4 regions of the Paenibacillus pabuli genome follow, and region 2 is predicted to be linked to each of the others. Evidence: predicted binding sites of a transcription regulator. Region 2 holds the regulator's gene; each other region holds the start of a gene.
What was found. Region 2 encodes Rex, which represses fermentation and respiration genes when NADH is low (regulators of the CRP and FNR family bind a similar motif). Its sites were predicted from a motif close to TTGTGAAATATTTCACAA; they were not measured.
Positions count from the first base shown of each region.

Region 1 (3,183 bases), on a different contig from region 2:
GGCATCTTACATTCCACTCGCGACCAATGCCGTAAGAATGGGTACACTGGTAGCTCGTAACCTGGTTCGTCCTACGACCCCTTACATGGGTACGCAGGGTACATCGGGAATTAAAATTTACGACCAGAATATTGCGGGTACGGGCCTGACGGAAACATCGGCTGCAGATGACGGTCTGGTGGTGGAAGCTGTGACGCTGGAAGATGCTTATCGTCCAGAGTTCATGCCGACGGCGGAGAAATTGCTGCTCAAAGTCATTTACGAACAGGCCACACGGCGAATTGTCGGGGCACAAGTGATGTCCAAGGTGGATCTAACGCAGTCGATCAATACGATCTCGGTTTGTATCCAGAACAACATGACTGTAGATGAGCTCGCCTTCATCGACTTCTTCTTCCAACCGCATTACAACAAACCGTGGAACTTCCTGAACTCGGCTGGCCTTCAGGCTCTGCCTCCAGTGGATGTGAAAGTGAAAGCACCAGCGATGGTTTAAATAATGAATCCGAGAACTGCCGCAGAAATGCGGCAGTTTTTTTATATAATTTGATGTAGTTGGTTCTGGGAATTGGTGCTATATTAACAACAGTTTAGAGGTCATACCGCAATAGATATGAACATGAAGGAGAGGTTCACAACATGCTTACAACTACAGTATCCGAGCTCAAAGTTCTGCTACAATCCGTACCTCGCTCGTTTCTTGCATTGAATCCAAATGATCTTGTGCAGCCACGCATGGAAGGAAAATGGTCCCGTCTTCAGATTCTTGGACATTTATGCGATTCGGCTCTTCATAATGTAAGCAGGTTTGTCCAAATGCAGCATCAGACCGAACCATTGTCTATAACGCCCTATCATCAAGACCTATGGGTAGAGAGCCAACAGTACATCAGCGCACCAAGTGAAGAGGTGTTAAGTCTCTGGATCAGTCTGAATCAGTCCATCATTCGTGTTCTATCCAGCATGCCGGAGACAGGGGAATCACCAACGTGCATTCTACCTGATGGAAGTGTGGTTACGATGGAATGGCTGGCACAAGATTACGTCCAGCATCTGAAGCACCATTTGCAGCAAATTTTTGGTGAACATCATAACCTGGGAACAGAATAAGTAACCAACCAGCTGCACTCAAGCAAGAGAGCACGGAAGCTGGAAAAAGGGGACTTTTAGGACTTTGTGATAAAAGTAACAAACCTGCCGAGCCCTTCGCGATACAATGAACATATCAACGATGTAAGCTGATTTCGTTCATCAACAGTGAAGGAGAGGATGGCATGGCGGCTAAAACACCTCTTGAGGTTGCACAATATACGGTGAACACAGGGATGAAGAAAGGACAGAATCAGACGTCTTCTGTGCTTGTTCTCAGTTTTCTGGCAGGGGCATTTATTGCGCTTGGGTTTCTGCTGGATATTCGCGTGATTGCTTCCGCACCGGCAGAATGGGGCAGCTTGGTCAACCTGATCGGCGCAGCGGTGTTCCCCGTAGGCTTGATCATGGTATTGATCGGTGGGGGAGAACTGCTGACAGGCAATATGATGGCAGTACCACTCGCCACGCTGGCCCGTAAATTGTCCGTAGGCAGCATGCTGAAAAATCTTACTTTGGTTACGATCGGCAACTTCTTGGGTGCACTGTTCGTGGCATATGCATTTGGGCATGTGCTTGGTCTCACAGGAGAAGGGGTGTATCTGACCAAGGTTGTGGATATGGCAGGACACAAGCTGCATGACGGCTTTCTACAGGCGTTTATATCCGGAATCGGATGTAACTGGCTGGTAGCCTTGGCAGTGTGGTTGTCTTACGCTTCGGATACGATGAGTGGCAAGGTACTCGGCATCTGGTTTCCGACAATGGCCTTTGTCGCCATTGGATTCCAGCACGTGGTTGCCAATATGTTTCTTATTCCGGCTGCCATCTTCGAAGGACATTACTCATGGGGGCAGTACATTATGAACTTTATCCCGGTATGGCTCGGTAATCTGACGGGAGGCGCATTGTTCGTTGCGGCTGCCTACTGGATGGTGTACCTGCGCAAGACCGAACCCGAAGTCAAAGCGGTTGTCCAGACGGTAGAGCCGGAAGCCAGACCGATGTGGAGCAAACAGGCATAATTGCATCATCTCGACTGAATATATATAGTAGCGATCTCATATCGTTCCGAAACTACGGTGTACGTTTTGCCGTGGGTGGCGAGCAGGGGATCGCTTTTTGAATATGCAGATAAAATAAATTCGCCATGACAAGGTTCGGGGGAACGAAACCTGTCCATGGCGAATTTCGGGAGTGGTCCATGATATGGCATGAGGAGGAAGTGGGGAAACACTAACCTAATGCCTTGTTTTTAATTTACCCCTGAATTTAGGAGATGAATCATGGGGCCAAAACTTTTTTTAGAATAAAAGCATCAAGCCTGAAGCTCGGAGAACATGACTGTTCTCTTTACGTCATTACCTCCAAAATTATATGATGTAAGGATAGTTTTAGATGGGGAGGACTTGTACATATGATCGATCAGGAGAATGGCGTGTTCCCGGCGGTTTGCCCGCTTGACTGCCCGGATACTTGCGGCCTGCTGCTTCATAAAGAGAACGGTAAAATCGTGAAGGTGGCGGGTAATCCTGACCATCCGATTACGAAAGGTGCCATCTGCAACAAAGTCAGGAACATGGCAGAGCGGGTATATCATCCCGAGCGGCTGCAATATCCGATGCGACGTATCGGTGCAAAAGGTGAGGGCAAGTTCGAGCGCATAAGCTGGGATGAAGCCATAAATGAGATTACGGGAAAATTCAAATCAATATCCGAGATGTACGGCTCCGAGAGCATCCTGCCATACAGCTTTTACGGCAACATGGGTATCCTTGGGGTAGATGGCATGGATCGTCGTTTCTTCAATGCGCTTGGTGCAAGTATGCTGGAGCAAACGATCTGCAATGCGGCCGGGAATACCGGATGGAAATATACGATGGGCGCCAATCGGGGAACCCTGCCCGAAGATACCGAGCATTCGGACCTTATTTTGGTCTGGGGAGGCAACATTGTCAGTACCAACATGCATCAGGTTGTCCTGGCTGAGAAGGCCCGCAAAAAGGGTGCCCAGATTGTCGTCATTGATGTTCACCGGAATCGTACAGCACAATGGGGAGACTGGTTTATTCCGCTCTACCCGGGTACAGACAG
Region 1 is NZ_JBDOIO010000005.1:327,927-331,109, reverse strand. Features, by position in the region: gene ABGV42_RS28245 (FAD-dependent oxidoreductase) at 1-496, shown strand, start outside; gene ABGV42_RS28240 (DinB family protein) at 640-1,110, shown strand; gene ABGV42_RS28235 (formate/nitrite transporter family protein) at 1,275-2,114, shown strand; gene ABGV42_RS28230 (molybdopterin-containing oxidoreductase family protein) at 2,507-3,183, shown strand, end outside.
Region 1: ABGV42_RS28235 (formate/nitrite transporter family protein) is a predicted target of Rex. The motif match lies at 1,175-1,192, and genes of this name have one in related genera.

Region 2 (3,183 bases):
GATCAGATCCGTGTGCGGATAGAAGTGTGCTTGTTCAATATTTAGCGCAATGAAATCAGCCTTCATGCCTACTTGGAGTACTCCCGTATTGTTCAGGAAGATGGATTTGGCACCATACCCCGTTCCGAGCAGCAGCGCTTCCCCCGCTGGTACCGCTGTTGGGTCACCGGATACGCCCTTATGAATCAAAGCAGCCAGTCTCATCTCTTCAAACATATCCAGGTTGTTGTTGCTTGCAGGTCCGTCTGTTCCCAGAGATACGGTTACTCCAGCTTTCAGCAGATCCGGAACTCGCGCAACACCCGAAGCAAGCTTCAGGTTGCTTCCCGGATTGTGAGAGACCGCTACATCATGGCGTGCCAGAATTTCAATCTCCTCATCATTCAAATGCACAGCGTGAGCTACGAGAGAAGGACGAGAGAAGAAACCGAGCTTTTCCAAATGTGCTACTGGACGCAGACCATAATCCGTTACATTCTGTTCGACTTCGCGAAGGGTTTCCGACATATGGGTGTGCAGCGGCAGATCCAGATCATGTGCAACCTGTACCAGCTTCTCTATGTAATCCGGAGGGCAAGTATACGGCGCATGCGGTGAGATGATCGTCGTAATTCGACCACCAGCTTGTCCGTTCCACTCGCGTGCAAACGCAGCCGATTCCTGCAGTTTGCGCAATTGCTCTTCTTCAGAACAGAGACCAATAACACCACGTGCCAATGCGGCCCGGATACCGGATTGTTCAACCACCTTCGCCACCTGGTCCATATGGTCATACATATCCAGAAATGCAGTCGTTCCGCCTTTCAGCATTTCTAATACAGAAAGGGAGGTACCCCAATACACGTCCTCAGACGTCATTTTCGCCTCCATAGGCCACATTTTCTCCTGAAGCCATACTTGCAGGGCCAGATCGTCCCCATGACCTCTCAGAAGCGACATGGCTGCGTGACCATGCGTATTGATCAGACCCGGCAAAAAGACCAGTCCTTTGCCATCAACCTTCGGCAGGTTCTCATCTCCATCTTGCAGTGTCTCACCAATATGCACAATCTTGTCGTCTTCAACGACCATATATCCTTGAACCACAGTCCATTCCGTACCCTGATTCACAGCAAATTTGCCGTTATGAATTACCCATCTATTTGTCGTCATCTTCCTCGTCGTCCTTTCCGTTCTCCAGATAATAAGCCAGGCTAAGCAGATCCGTTGTAAAATCAGCATGATGAATACGGACGTGCGGTGGTGTTTTCAAGATGGTTGGTGCAAAGTTCAGAATCGCTTCAATGCCGGATTCCACGAGCTGATCGGCTACGTTCTGAGCTTCGGTATCCGGAACGGTAATGATGCCAATACGAATATTATCTTTTTTGACCGAATCCGTTAGTTCATTCATGGGCTGTACCTTCAAGCTGTTAATCTGACTGCCGATCTTAGGGCCGTATGCATCGAAAACAGCAACAATTTTCATGTTGTCTTTCAGATAGGCATTGTAATTGGATAATGCATGTCCCAAGTTACCCGCCCCGACCAGAGCAACATTGATTTGCTGATCAATTTTCAAGATATGACGGATTTTTTCGATTAGATACGATACGTCATATCCAATGCCTTTGCGACCGAAGTCCCCAAAGTATGCAAGGTCTTTGCGAATCTGGGCAGGATTAAGATCCAGGCGTAGTCCCAGTTCCTGTGATGACACCGTGCCTACCTCACGTTGATGCAGTTCACTCAAATAACGTAAGTAAACAGGCAATCTGCGTACCACAGCTTCCGAAATTTTATCTGATTTCATTACATTGCTCCCCCTTACCAAGGCCACGATAGATAAATAAAAATGTAGCATCCCGCATAACCGTTTTCGTCTCCGAATGAAATCATGCAAGATGCCTTATGAAATATAAAATTAAAAGTGCTCCAAGGATGATCCACACTCTAATAAAGTTTACAGCGAGAAGCCCTTATTGCGCAACGACGTCATACCTAATTTACAGTAGATTGGTCCTGTGCTGGTGTTTCCAGCCACTCGCTAATCCGGGGAACCATCTGTTCCGTCAGCATATGCTCCATTTTGGGACCCGGTAATGAATATAAGAAATACTTTCCGTAATAAGACTCAATCACCCGTGTGTCGTAAACGATGACAATGCCTCGATCCTTTGCCGTACGGACAAGTCTTCCGAATCCCTGCTTGAAACGAATTACGGCCTGTGGAACAGACAGCTTCATAAACGGATTCTTTTTCTGTTCCTGCAGCAGTTCACTCTTCGCTTCGACAAGAGGATGGTTCGGTGGCTGGAAGGGCAATCTGACAATGGCCAGACAGGTTAGCGCCTCTCCAGGGATATCGACCCCTTCCCAGAAACTGCTGGTGCCGAGCAGTACCGTTGCTTTCGCATCCTGAAACCTGCGGGTTAACTTGGAACGACTGCCACTGTCCACACCTTGACCGAGCAGCGAAATATCGTTACCCGACAGTGCCTCTTTTAATGGGTCATACACCTGCCGCAGCATTCTGTATGAAGTAAAGAGCACCATCATGCGTCCTCGTGTCGCAATAGCCGTTTCAGCCAGAGATCTTACGAGCATGTCGACAAAGTGAGCATCACCAACACTGCCCTTTACGCTTGGGAAATCACGAGGTATCACCAGCAGTGCCTGATCCCTGTATCGGAATGGTGACGGCAGCATGGACGTCAGCAAACGGTTATTGTCAGCCGCTTCCTGCAAGCCAAGCTGTTCGATCATGAACTGAAATGACTTATCGACAGAGAGCGTAGCCGAAGTAAGGACAACGCTTTTCTTTTTATCGAAGAACATGTCCTTCAGCTGTGCACTAACATCAACAGGAACCGCATAGAGCTGCAGTGATTTGCTGCGGAATTGGCCGCTCGCCTCCATCCAGTATACCGTTTTGGCATCATCCATTCGCATGAAGAATCGAAGGTTCTCTTTGAGCGTTGCCAAATCCTTAAGCAGACCTGTAATGTCCGTGATCAAGCTATCCGATTGATAATCGTCCTGGTCTTCTTTGACTTCAAGAAGCAGCTTGTCTCCCTTACGGATCAAGTCCCCCAGTGTGACATAAATCTGGTTTTCGTAATCCTGCAGCTCCTGCCACTTCGCCGGTTTCATTGAAGGCTTCAGTCTGAGGGAAAATTGCCCCGTTTCACCCGGAGAAGCATC
Region 2 is NZ_JBDOIO010000004.1:1,454,844-1,458,026, reverse strand. Features, by position in the region: gene ABGV42_RS26275 (amidohydrolase) at 1-1,152, opposite strand, end outside; gene ABGV42_RS26270 (redox-sensing transcriptional repressor Rex) at 1,139-1,792, opposite strand; gene dinG (ATP-dependent DNA helicase DinG) at 1,981-3,183, opposite strand, start outside.

Region 3 (3,183 bases), 180 kb from region 2:
CAACGAAGTCCATCAAGAGGGATTTTAGTGAAGGACTCACGCTTAAGAAGGCGCTATTGAACAGCGGTCTGGTTGATTTTACGGCTGACGGCAAGCGGATTCAATCCGTAGGGGAAGTTTCGCTCGATTCCTCGCTAAGCTGGGCAGTTAAGCTAAACGACAAGGATATTGATCCGGAAAATTGGGGCATGGAGCTTCATGCCAAGGATGAAGTGATCATTTACGTAAAAGCCGCCGACAGTACAGGAGAAGGTGTTGCATATCAGACAACCCTGCTCAAGATCAGCGGCGGCAATATTATGCCAGACCTCAATCGTCAATATGCAGGTGTCTATATCCAGGAGTGCACGGTTCGTGATGTACTTAAGTCCAGCGGCATCGTCAGAATGTCGGAAAATAACAAATACGTCGTTTCCGTCGAAAATGTTGTTCCACGCATGAATCAGCGCTGGGTGATTATGGTGAACGATAAGGAATTGATGGAAAACGGTTTGGATATGAAGTTGAATCCACGTGATGCGGTTAAATTACAGTTAACGGCATCTTAAACATAATATAAAGCCCGAACCTCTTAACCAGAGGACGGGCTTTTTTCATGCCATTTATAGATTCAACTCAGGAGCGGAAGGTGTTCGCTTCAAGCGCTTAAGGCTTAGATACGACAGATTTCATTGGGACACAGTTCACAATGGCAGATCCCTTGAAGCATTTTAAGGTCCTTGATCACAATCATGCCGTTATCATATTCAATGGCATCTTTTTTGCGCAGATCGCTAAGCATGCGGTTTACACTTTCACGGGTGGCTCCAATCATGTTGGACAGGTCCGTGTGGGTAATTTTTTTATGGATAATCACGTGATCGCCGTGAGGCTCGCCATAGGAATTGGATAACCGGATCAAGGTGGAACAGAGCGCACCTGGTTTACCATATAACATCAGGTCACGGAACTTGGTCTGGGTTAAACGGTGATGAATGCCCATCCACTTCATAAAATCAATAGCGAAGTCACAATGCTGACAGATCAGCATCTCCAGGTCTTTGTGCTCCAGTACACCGATTTCACTGTCTTCCAGCACTTCCGCCGAGAACGTATGCTTGGAACCGAAGAACGGATCTGCCTGACCAATCATATCACCGGACTGGTACATATACATGATAAGCTCCTTGCCTTCATCCGTTGATTTGGTGATCTGGGCCCGGCCCCTTTTCATATAATAAAGTTTGTCGGACACATCACCTTCCCAATACAGGTGGGTCCCTTCAGGAAAGGTACGGTCTTTCATGGTTACGAGCAGATGATTGAAATTCACTTCCGAGAAACAGTTCGTATTGCCGCGTTTTTCCATTACACTCAGTTGTTCTCTCATAAGTCTATCTCCCCTTTGTATCCACTCGGAGGGATTATAGTCATGCCATTCCCGCTCCGTGGTTCGCCGCAACCGTTGCCGTCCTGACTAGGTTCAACTCCGCCGGGGAGGACGGTACAAATTGCGGTGGTTCAATTTTTAAGTTCAGTATATACCTAATCTATCCGTTTGAGGGGCATGGAAAGAGGGCAAAAATGACGAAATTCCAAACATTGTGATTAAATTCACTTTAGAAAGGGAAGCATGCATTTGACAGCTCTATATTTTAAATAAGAAGTAAATTTGACCTGCGGAGGGAACCACAAAAAACTTTAAATTAAATTTGTTATACTTTGTGAAAATAATCACATAATTAATCTTTTCGACATGATACGATGTGTACGTAAAGAAGAGAGACAAACCAAAACCAATACGAACCTTTAGGAGGATGAGGGAGATGGCTGTAAAGAACGAAGTCGCCCCAGCAAAAGAACCGACAGCAGGTCAGTATATTCAAACGTTAATTGACAAAGCGAATAAAGCACACGCAGCATTCATGTCCATGGATCAAAAACAGATTGACCGCATCGTGCAAGCCATGGCGCTGGCAGGTCTGGACAAACACATGATGCTCGCCAAGATGGCAGTGGAAGAAACCGGCCGTGGTGTGTATGAAGATAAAATTACCAAAAATATATTTGCAACAGAATATGTGTACCACAGCATTAAATATGACAAAACCGTAGGTGTGATTGAAGATAACGAATATGAGAGCTTCCAAAAAATTGCGGAGCCTGTCGGCATCATCATGGGGATTACACCGGTAACTAACCCTACATCCACCACGATGTTCAAGGCATTGATCTCCATCAAAACACGGAACCCGATCATCTTTGGTTTTCACCCGTCAGCTCAGAACTGCAGCCGTGAAGCCGCCAGAATTCTGCTTGAAGCCGCTGTGAAGCATGGTGCTCCGGCCGACTGTATCCAGTGGATCGACGACCCTTCCATGGACCGTACGAACGCACTGATGAATCATAACGATGTGGCGCTCATTCTGGCAACAGGCGGATCAGGCATGGTACGGGCCGCATACAGCTGCGGTAAACCGGCACTCGGCGTGGGACCAGGGAACGTGCCTTGCTTTATCGAAAAAACAGCGGATATCAATCAGGCGGTAACGGATCTAATTTTGTCCAAATCCTTTGATAACGGCATGATCTGTGCTTCCGAGCAAGCGGTCATCATCGAAGAGCCGATCTTCGACCAGGTGAAAAAGAAAATGATTGCGAACGGTTGTTATTTCGTTAACAAGGATGAAGCAGCGAAATTAACAGCAGGTGCCATCAATGCGGAGAAATGTGCGGTTAACCCGGCGATTGTTGGCCAATCGGCAGTTGCCATTGCGCAAATGTGCGGTATCGAGGTTCCGGCTGGCACCAAAATTCTCGTAGCGGAAATTGAAGGTGTCGGCACCAAGTTCCCGCTGTCTGCAGAAAAATTAAGTCCGGTACTGGCTTGTTACAAAGTTAAAACCGCAGCTGAAGGGATTGAGCGTGCTGCAGAAGTGGTTGCCTTTGGCGGAATGGGTCACTCCTCGGTCATTCACTCGAATAACGAAGAAGTCATAAGTAAATTCGCGGATCGTCTGCAAACGGGACGGATTATCGTGAATTCACCATCCACACACGGCGCCATTGGGGACATCTACAACACCAACATGCCGTCATTGACCCTGGGATGTGGTTCATATGGACGTAACTCGACCTCATCGAATGTAACTGCCGTCAACTTAATCAATGTGAAAAGGGTGGCTCGCCGTACCGTGAATATGC
Region 3 is NZ_JBDOIO010000004.1:1,271,968-1,275,150, forward strand. Features, by position in the region: gene ABGV42_RS25325 (hypothetical protein) at 1-548, shown strand, start outside; gene ABGV42_RS25330 (Crp/Fnr family transcriptional regulator) at 653-1,369, opposite strand; gene adhE (bifunctional acetaldehyde-CoA/alcohol dehydrogenase) at 1,806-3,183, shown strand, end outside.
Region 3: adhE (bifunctional acetaldehyde-CoA/alcohol dehydrogenase) is a predicted target of Rex. The motif match lies at 1,702-1,719, and genes of this name have one in related genera.

Region 4 (3,183 bases), on a different contig from region 2:
CCAATTATGCCAATGTAAAAGAAAACAAAAAATACGTTGGTGATCTCCCATACGGGCGATAAATAACGCGAAATCAAGCGATTAATCAGATGGTCTTGCTTCGTCAATCGGGCATAAAAGGCAAAGAAACCTGCTCCGAAATCAATGGAAGCCACAATTAAATATCCGTACAGAAACAACCAGAGTACCGATATTCCAACCAACTCGTAATTCATTAAGAGTGCCCCCCCTTTGTTGTTGTTTTATCGCCCGCATGCTGCTTCCATTTCTCCATCTCGGTTTCCACCGGATTATTGTTGAACAAGCGCCGAAGGACGAGAACGCAAACGGTACCCAGTACGATGTACAGAAGAAGGAAAAGGAAAAATAGAATTCTCACACTTGGCGAGGTCGTAGCTGCCTCTTCAACGCGCATATATCCTCTTAAGATCCATGGCTGCCGTCCAAGCTCGGCGTAAAACCAACCTAGTTCAACGCCTAGAAAAGCAAGCGGCGCGCTCAAAGCAATCACTCGAAGTAACCACTTGTTGAGCTCATTTCTCTTTTTCCAAAATACAAACAGGAAATACAACAATGAAATGCCGAGCAAAGCGAATCCGATGCCTGCCATCAAGTCAAACAAATAATGCACCAAAAGTGGTGGCTGTTCATCCAGCGGAAATTCATCTAGACCGGTTACTTCCGCATTGAAATCACCATAAGCCAGAAAACTGAGAAGTTTAGGCAGGTGAAGTGCCCCAATAATTTCATGCTCGGCATTAAGCCAACCTAACAGAATCAAATCCGCGCCGCTTTCGGTCTCAAAATGCCATTCCGCTGCAGCCAGTTTTTCCGGCTGGTGCTCAGCTAAAAATTTGGCAGATACATCACCGGCTAACGTATTGAGCAATCCAAACACCATAACAACAGCCATCATAAGATTCAATGCTTTTTTGTGGTATCCAGTGACACCTTTACGAAGGATTGTAAAAGCTGCAATTCCCGCTAACAGTGCAGCTCCTGTCAAATAGGCTGAGCTTAATACATGGAACACCTTGGAGAACGTTGCCGTATTGAGCATCGCTTGCATCGGGTCAACGGCCGTGAATACTCCTCCTTCCATGGTGAATCCCCCAGGCTGGTTCATGAATCCGTTTACCGTCGTAATAAATACCGCAGACATTCCTGCCCCTGCCACAATGGGAATCGTTAGCAACCAGTGCTTGTAAGGATTTTTGAACCGGTCCCACGTATACAGATAAATGCCCAGGAAAATTGCTTCAAAAAAGAATGCGAACACTTCCATAAATAACGGAAGAGCAATAACATTTCCTGCCAGCTTCATAAAATTCGGCCACACTAAGGCCAGCTGCAGTGAAATCGCCGTGCCTGTCACAACCCCAACGGCAACGGAAATGACAAACCCTCGCGACCACCTTTTGGCCATCAGTATGTAGTGGGGGTCTTTCTTGCGGATACCGATGAACTCGGCAATCGCGATCATTAGTGGAACACCAACACCTAAGGTCGCGAAAATAACGTGAAACCCCAATGTCATTCCTGTCACCAGCCTGCTCCACAGCACTGTATCAATGTCCATTCCTTTGCTGCCTCCCTTCAAAATTCGTCAATCATTAGTAGGATATTGCACATGCCTAAGTTGACTTCTCCCTATTTACATCTAATAGCAGGTTCTGCCATATTCAACAGATTCGTTTTCTTGCGTTCAGCGCATCATCTACTTTCACACCTCTAGAAAGAGAAATTTTTCACAAAGTAAATGACAAGAAGGAGACCTGCTCCCTCAGTCTTCCTAATCTGTTCTTTGAATATGCTCAGCACATTGCAGAACCTGATATTTAAAATTATTATATCTTTGTCATTTAGCAATTCAATTGTGGTCACGCATTTGCCCCTAAACGTTCAAGAAAGGATCAATTCTTTCTGACATCTCGGTGAATAACTTAAAAACCACCCAATAGAGCTATTGATTGATTAAGCTTTACGTGATGTGTCACTACTCTAATGTTTGATATCTTATTATAAGTGCAGCATTCCATCAGCACCTTTAAAAAATTTACAATATACTGTTATTTTCACAGCAACCTGATAGGTGACACTTTTTTCTTGTCCCACTATTAGTGCCAGCCTTTATTCTTCGAAATAACTTCTTAATTCATGGAACCATAAAGTGCTTGCAAATGACTTTTGACCCTCTTGTGTCCTGCTGGAAAAACTGTTAATTGACCTGTTCTTTAAATGGAACTATACTGTGTAGCAAAGAAGGTGAGTAGATGAAACAAATAAGCAGTCGCTTTTCGATGGCAGTCCATATTCTCTCCATGATCACGCTGGACCCCATATATAGTACAGGCGATCGGATTGCCCGCAGCATCAATAGTAATCCTGTTGTAATTAGAAGGATTATGGCCCAGCTCAAAAAAGCCGGGTATATTGAAACAAAACCAGGAGTTGCGGGAGCATCTCTTCTGGTATCTCCTGATAGGTTAACCCTACTGGATATCTTTCAAGCGGTCGAATCCGTAGAAGGAAATCAGCTTTTCAATTTTCACAAGGATACTGACCCCAATTGTTCGGTAGGAATGAACATTGAATCGGTTCTATTACCCCAACTCTCTAATGCGCAGAAGGCCATGGAGCATGAACTGGCTTCTGTTTCCTTAGCTCAGATTGTGGAGCAAATACGGATGAAAGCAAATGCAAAATAAAGCTGCTCTTTTGGTAGAGTAGCTTTATTTTGCATTTTTTAATTTTTCACCAGTCAAAGAGTAGCTTGCGCAGGCTCTACATATTCAATAAAACTACCATCGGGATGTTGAACAAAAATGCTTGGACCAATAGGACCATACTGATCCCTTATAATAAGGGTATTTTGTTTTTTTAATTCTTCCTTCAATTCGTTCATGGAATCAACATACACCACAGCACGGAGTGATCTAGCAGGCTTCATGGCCTCGGGACTTCCAGAAACAATAACGTATGGGTATACAGTGGCTAAAGATAAGCCAGCTTCGGGAATATCCCAAGTGCGATCCATAGGTCGGTTAGCAAGCGACTCATAATAAGCAACGGTTGATTCCAGTTGCTCAGTAAAAACGGGGATAAAATGATTAATGATTTTCATGTTAGCCTCCAATTTTTTATTTTTTAATTATAACTACAATGGTTATAACTAGTTAAGTT
Region 4 is NZ_JBDOIO010000003.1:668,062-671,244, reverse strand. Features, by position in the region: gene ABGV42_RS05150 (cytochrome d ubiquinol oxidase subunit II) at 1-215, opposite strand, end outside; gene ABGV42_RS05145 (cytochrome ubiquinol oxidase subunit I) at 215-1,579, opposite strand; gene ABGV42_RS05140 (Rrf2 family transcriptional regulator) at 2,274-2,708, shown strand; gene ABGV42_RS05135 (VOC family protein) at 2,762-3,124, opposite strand.
Region 4: ABGV42_RS05145 (cytochrome ubiquinol oxidase subunit I) is a predicted target of Rex. The motif match lies at 1,737-1,754, and genes of this name have one in related genera.